2 linked regions of the Crateriforma conspicua genome follow. The protein of the gene in region 2 interacts with the protein of the main gene of each other region in a pairwise test. Links are inferred from orthologs where the notes say so. Each region holds a gene or a part of one and is shown on either strand. Other genes may lie near its edges.

Evidence for each region.
Region 1: the proteins of gyrA (region 2) and Mal65_RS01785 interact in binary tests that used the Escherichia coli proteins (3 or more experiments, as listed by UniProt). The link is inferred for Crateriforma conspicua from one-to-one orthologs.

What each region holds. Positions count from the first base shown.
Region 1 is NZ_CP036319.1:449,212-452,470, reverse strand. The notes cover bases 92-3,224. They hold Mal65_RS01785 (DNA gyrase subunit B), read left to right. Parts: upstream 92-417; coding sequence 418-3,024; downstream 3,025-3,224. Other genes in these bases: Mal65_RS01780 (thioredoxin domain-containing protein), read left to right, coding at 3,146-3,224; rnhA (ribonuclease HI), read left to right, coding at 92-180. Also shown: more of rnhA, read left to right, coding at 1-91; more of Mal65_RS01780, read left to right, coding at 3,225-3,259. UniProt on the Escherichia coli protein: DNA gyrase negatively supercoils closed circular double-stranded DNA in an ATP-dependent manner to maintain chromosomes in an underwound state.
Region 2 is NZ_CP036319.1:974,398-977,888, reverse strand. The notes cover bases 82-3,446. They hold gyrA (DNA gyrase subunit A), read left to right. Parts: upstream 82-387; coding sequence 388-3,246; downstream 3,247-3,446. Other genes in these bases: Mal65_RS03515 (oxidoreductase family protein), read right to left, coding at 3,307-3,446. Outside these bases: Mal65_RS03525 (AAA family ATPase), read right to left, coding at 1-58; more of Mal65_RS03515, read right to left, coding at 3,447-3,491. UniProt on the Escherichia coli protein: A type II topoisomerase that negatively supercoils closed circular double-stranded (ds) DNA in an ATP-dependent manner to maintain chromosomes in an underwound state.

The DNA of each region.
Region 1 (3,259 bases), 530 kb from region 2 along the record:
GGTTCAAAACTGGTCCCGGTCAAGAACGTCGAATTGTGGAAGCGTTTGGACGAATTGATGCAGACGCATCGCGTCAAATTTCGGCACGTCAAAGGCCACGCCGGCCACACCGAAAACGAACGCTGTGACGAACTGGCCGTCGCCGCGTACCAAAAATACTTACACCATTCGTCTCGTTAGGCCTGCGTCTCTGCGGATCGATCCCGGGCCGGCTTCCCGGCCCCGGTGACCCTTTTGGCGGGCCTTTCATGTCTTTGTTGACAGTTTTCCGGTGACGTGGGCTGCGGAATCACCCGGTCCGGGGCCGGACCCCACCGACGCCCCGGCGGCATCGTCAAAAGGGCTGCAAACCGCTAGAATTGCGGCTTCTTCGGCGTCCCCACGCCGCCCCCGATTCGGTCCTCAACGCAGACGTTCATGAGCGATCCTCAGTCAACCGATCCACAGCCCACTGATCCTCAGTCGCCCGATTCCCAGGAATCTGCCCAGCAACCCGCCGGCCAACCGGCCGCGGCGGCTCCGGCAGCCAATTCGGAATACACCGACAAGGACCTCCAGCACCTTTCGGACTTGGAACACGTCCGCGAGCGGCCGGGGATGTACATCGGGGACACGACCGGGCGCGGGCTGCACCACTTGGTGTACGAGGTCGTGGATAACTCGATCGATGAAGCGATGGCGGGCTTCGCCAAAACCGTCTCGGTCACCGTCCACACCGACGGCAGCGTCACGGTCGAAGACGACGGCCGCGGCATTCCGGTGACCCGTCACGACCAACTGTCCGAAGAATTGGACCGCGAGGTCAGCACGCTCGAGGGCGTGATGACGGTCTTGAAGTTCGGCGGCAAATTCGAAAAAGGTGCCTACCAAACTTCCGGCGGTCTGCACGGCGTGGGCGTGACGGTCGTCAATTTCCTGTCGCAGTGGGCCGAGGTCGAAGTCAGCCGTGACGGTTCGACGTGGACCCAGGAATACGAACGCGGCGTCCCCACCGGCCCGATCCAAAAAGGACGTGCCACTAAAAAATCGGGCACCAAGACCACGTTCAAACCTGATAACCAGATCTTCAGCACCACCAAGTACAACTTCGACACGCTGGCCAAACGGCTGCAGGAACTCGCATTCCTGAACAGTGGCGTTCACATCAGATTTCATGATGAACGCAACGGCGAAGGCGGTGATTTTCTGTACGAACGCGGCATCATCGAATTCGTCGAACACCTCAATCGCGCCAGCGACGTCCTGCACAGCGACGTGATCGTCTTCACCGGCAGTCGCGAAGGCGTCGAATACGAAATCGCGATGCAGTACAGCACCGAGTTCACCGAAAACGTCCAGTCGTACGTCAATAACATTCACACGATCGAAGGCGGCACGCACGTCTCAGGTTTTCGTACCGCGCTGACGCGGACGTTGAACAATTACGGCAAGAAAGAAAACCTGTTCAAGAACACGACGCCAACCGGCGACGATTTTCGCGAAGGTCTGACCACAGTGATCAGCGTGCGCGTGCCGCACCCGCAATTCGAAGGGCAAACCAAGACCAAGCTGGGCAACGGCGAAGTCGACGGCATCATCGCCGGCGGCGTTGGCGAACAGCTGACCAAGTACTTGGAAGAAAACCCCCGCGTCGCCAAGACGATCGTCCGCAAAGGTCTGTTGGCAGCCGAGGCACGCGAGGCGGCCCGAAAAGCCAAGGACTTGCTTCGCAAGCGGAAAGACGCCTTGGGCGGCGGTGGTTTGCCCGGAAAACTTCGCGACTGCATCAGCAAGAAGATGGAGGAGTGCGAAATCTATCTGGTCGAAGGTGATTCGGCCGGCGGATCGGCCGAAGGCGGACGGATGCGTGAATACCAGGCCATCCTGCCGCTGCGTGGAAAGATCATCAACGCGTACAAATCGCGCGAAGACAAGGTCTTGGCCAACGAAGAAGTCCAGTCGATGATCCAGGCCATCGGCACCGGCATCGGAGCCGATCAAGACATCAGCAAGCGGCGGTACAACAAAGTCGTCATCATGACGGACGCCGATGTGGACGGCAGCCACATTCGGACGCTGTTGTTGTGCTTCTTTTACCGCCAGATGTACCACTTGGTCGCCGGTGGCCACGTGTTCGTCGCTCAACCGCCGCTGTATCGCGTGCAGCAGGGACGGAATCGGTACTACGTCCAAACCGATGAAGAAATGCGGACGCGATTGCTGGAACGCGGTCTGTCCGATTCGGTACTGGAATCCGAAGACGGACGCCGCGCCGAAGGCGACACGATGCGATCGCTGGCCACCACGCTGGCGTCGATAGAAGACGCCATCGTTGCCTTGGAACGACGTGGCACCAGTCTTAAGAATCATGCCGTTCGTTTGGACCCGGTGACCGGAAAGCTGCCGACGTTCCTGTTGACCGCCGGCAACGACGAACACTGGTTCGGTTCCCAGGAAGACGTCGATGCATTCTTGAGCGCAAACAATCTGGTGCTGGACGTCGAGGAAAACGAAGACGACGAGGAAGCCGAAGCAAACAGCGAGGGCCAGGGCGATGGCGATGGCGATGGCGATGGCGATGCCGAGCCTAAGGAAGTCACCGAGATCGTGAACTTGGCCCACTTGGAAGAGATTCACGAAGTTCGCACGATCAACAGCGGATTGAAAGACCTGCAACCGGTCGGGTTCGGGTTGGATGACTTGATCCCGGTCGACCGCACCGGAACGACCGCACCGCGTTTCGAACTACTGCGGGGCGACGAGGTTCGCCGACCGCTGGACGATCTTCGAGCTCTGTTGCCCGAGATCCGCAGCGCCGGTGAAAAGGGTCTACAGCTGACTCGTTTCAAAGGCTTGGGTGAAATGAACGCCGAAGAACTTCGCGAAACGACCTTGGACCCCGAAAACCGAACGCTGATCAAAGTCAACTTGACCGACGCCGGCGCGGCCGACGAAATGTTCCGGTTGTTGATGGGTGACAAGGTCGAACCGCGTCGCGAATTCATCGAAAAGCACGCGCTTGACGTCCGCAATCTGGACGTCTGATTCTTCTTCGGATTCGTGCTCCAATCGCCCCCGGCCGCGACCGTGACGAATCGCTTCCGGGGCGCGCGTCGCGCCGGCGTGTCATGATCCCGCATCCATTCCGCCACCCATCGTGGACACCATGCCGAATCGACTTGCCGAATCGTTAAGCCCCTATCTGCTGCAACACCAAAACAACCCGGTCGACTGGTTCCCCTGGTGTAACGAAGCGTTCCAGTTGGCCAAGAAACTGGAC
Region 2 (3,491 bases):
GAAGTGCCTCGCGATACAGCCGAATGGACTCGATGATGGCGTCGTTGGGATCAGACATGACAGGCTCGAGAAACGGGACCGCCGATCCGCCCGAAGGCGAAGCACCGATCGATGGAGAAGGGCACCCTTGTGGGGCAGCGCGTTCCGACGCGCCAAGGCGTCGCCACACAATCCTACCGTGGCGACGGAGGCACCGCGCCCCGCCGCATTGGGCGACCGCAAATTCACCACATAAAGCCATGCCAGTCAATAACTTATGACGTCTGCTCGTCGCTCCGGGGCCGTTGTGGCCGGGACCCAAAATCCTTACACTAACCGGTTCGTTCAGCGGCGAATCTGAGCCCCAAATTCGGCCGGCCGGTCCCCCCATAGCCAAGAGCAACGACGTTGGCAGACGACGAATTCGAAGACGGCAACGAAAACCAATCAGACAATCCGTCGGACGCCGAACCGTCCGAGTCGGGTCCGGAAAACACAGGCGCCGATGACGTCGAAGCCGGTTCAGAAAACGGCAACGGCGATCCACCGTCGGGCACCGACATGGTCACGCCGGCCGGGGACGGCGAAGGGGGCCGTGGTGCCCTGCGGATGGTCGATCTGCCGATCGAAGACGAACTACGCGACAGCTATCTGACGTACGCGATGAGCGTGATCGTCAGCCGTGCCTTGCCCGACGTTCGTGACGGCTTGAAACCATCCCAACGTCGGATTTTGGTCGCGATGAACGACCTGAACCTCGGCCCGGGCAGCAAGCGGGTCAAGTGCGCAAAGATCTCTGGCGACACATCGGGTAACTATCACCCGCACGGTGAAAGCGTCATCTATCCGACGCTGGTTCGGATGGCCCAAGAATGGAACATGCGCAGCCTGTTGATCGACAAGCAGGGGAACTTCGGCAGTATCGCGGGGCTGCCCCCGGCGGCGATGCGGTACACCGAAGCTCGCTTGAGTGCCGTCGCGGCCAACATGCTGGACGACCTGAAACTGGACACGGTCGACTACGTCCCCACCTATGACGAAGCACGCAGCGAGCCGACCGTTCTGCCCAGCAAGTTTCCGAACCTGCTGATCAACGGTTCCGGCGGGATCGCCGTCGGGATGGCCACCAGCATCCCACCACACAATCCAACGGAAGTCTGCGACGCGTTGATCCGGTTGATCGACGAACCGGAAACGACGATCGACGAATTGTGCGAAATCATTCCGGGCCCCGACTTCCCCACCGGCGGAATCATTTGCGGACGGGCCGGCATTCGACGCGGTTACAAAACCGGACGCAGCACGATGGTGGTGCGCGCCCTTTGCCGAATCGAGGAGATGAAGGGCAACCGCCATCGCATCATCATCACCGAGATCCCGTACCAACAGTATCGCGACCGGATCGTTGAAAAGATCGCCGCGTTGGTCAACGGTGACAAAGTCAAAGGCATCTCCGCGATCCGTGACGAAAGCGATCTGAAGGAACCGGTTCGCCTGGTCGTCGAACTGAAACGCGACGCCGATCCGGATGTCGTGCTGAATCAGCTGTATCAATTCAGCCCGCTTCAAGACACGTTTTCGCTGATCTTCTTGGCCCTGGTCGACGGCAAGCCGCGCGAACTGACGCTGAAGGAAATGCTGACGGAGTTTCTTCGTCACCGCGTCCACGTGATTCGGCGCCGCACCCAATTCTTGCTGGCCAAGGCGCGCCGCCGTAAACACACCGTCGAAGGTTTGTTGCTGGCACTGGCCAACATCGACGAGATCATTCAAACGATCCGTACCAGTCGGACACAACCAGAAGCCAAGCAGCGGTTGATGGGCATCGAATGTCCCTCATCACTGATGCAGCGGGCGCTGGGCGACGAAGGTTTCAAGCAATTCGTCATTGAACGCGGCGAGGCGGAATCGTACACGCTGACCAGCGTCCAAGCGGATGAGATTCTGCGGATGCGGTTGGGCCAGTTGGTCAACCTGGAACAGGAAAAACTGACCGACGAACATGCCGAGTTGCTGAAGGAAATTGCCGACTATCTGGACATCCTGGGCGATCAGGAACGCGTCTATGGGATCATCAAGGATGACTTGGAAGAGATCAAACGACGCTTTGGTGACGCGCGTCGGACCGAAATCTCCGGTGAAGAACTCGGTAACATCGACCTGGAAGACTTGATCACCGAAGAAACCATGGTGGTTTCGATCAGCCACAACGGGTACATCAAACGGACGCCGACCAGCGTTTACAACACACAGCGTCGTGGCGGCAAAGGCCTGAAAGGCGCCAAGACGGATGAAGCCGATCCGATCGCTTTGCTGTTTGTCGCCAGCACCCACGCGTACCTGCTGTTCCTGACCACGGCCGGAAAGGTCCGCTGGCAAAAGGTCTATGACTTGCCGCAACTGGCCCGCGATTCCAAGGGACGCGCGATCGTCAATCTGCTGAACCTGGAGGAAGGTGAACAGATCGCCGAGTGTCTGGTCGTGCGGGACTTTGACCAGGAAGGCTACTACGTCGCGATGGCGACCCGCAAAGGATTGGTCAAAAAGACGCCGCTGGAACAGTACAGCCGTCCCAAGAAAGGCGGCATCATCGCCATCAAGCTTCGCGACGATGACGAATTGGTCGATGCCGCCGTTGTCGGTCCTGGTGACGAGTTGATGATGGTCACCCAAACCGGCATGGCGATTCGTTTCAAGGAATCGGATTCTCGCCCCATGGGACGCAACACCTCGGGCGTCAAAGGCATCTCCCTGGTCGGCGACGACGAAGTCGTCGGCATGGTGGTCGCCGATCCCGATGCGACGCTGCTGACCGTTTGCGAAAACGGCTATGGCAAACGCACCCCGTTCGGTCCGAATTTGGTGGAGACCGAAGATGACGAGGTGGGCGAAGAAGAATCGACCAGCTCGGGTGCCCGATACCGAACACAAAAGCGAGGCGGTAAGGGGCTGCGAGACATCCGCACCAGCGAACGAAACGGACAAGTCGTGGGCATCGCCGTGGTCAATGATGACGACGAAGTGTTCATGATGACGGCCAAAGGCAAGATCCAGCGGATCAAGGCCGGCGACATCAGCGTGATCGGTCGCAACACCCAAGGCGTTCGCATCATGAACGTCGACGCGGACGATTCTCTGATCGAAGTGGTGCGTGTGCCGGCCGAAGAACGCGATGAAGAGGAAGCCGAAACGGCGCCGACACCTGATGGTGGCGATTCCAGTGACTCGGGCAACGTTCCGGCGTCAGAAGATCAAAACGAACAGTGACCTCCGGTCGCTGATTCGTTTCGGTTCGCGGCACGCCGATCAGCATCGTCATCAAACGGTTCAGACGTCGGAGGACGTCGGTGATTTCGCTGACGTCAAAGCCTGGTGGACCATACGGCGGGAATAGCCGGTCAGCTTGGCATGGCCGGGACACCAGCCTTCCAGGAAACGCACGAAATCGGCCCAGGCCAGCGGATACAGCTGTCGCCACTGCCTTTCCAAAGCGTCTAGATCGAATCGATCAC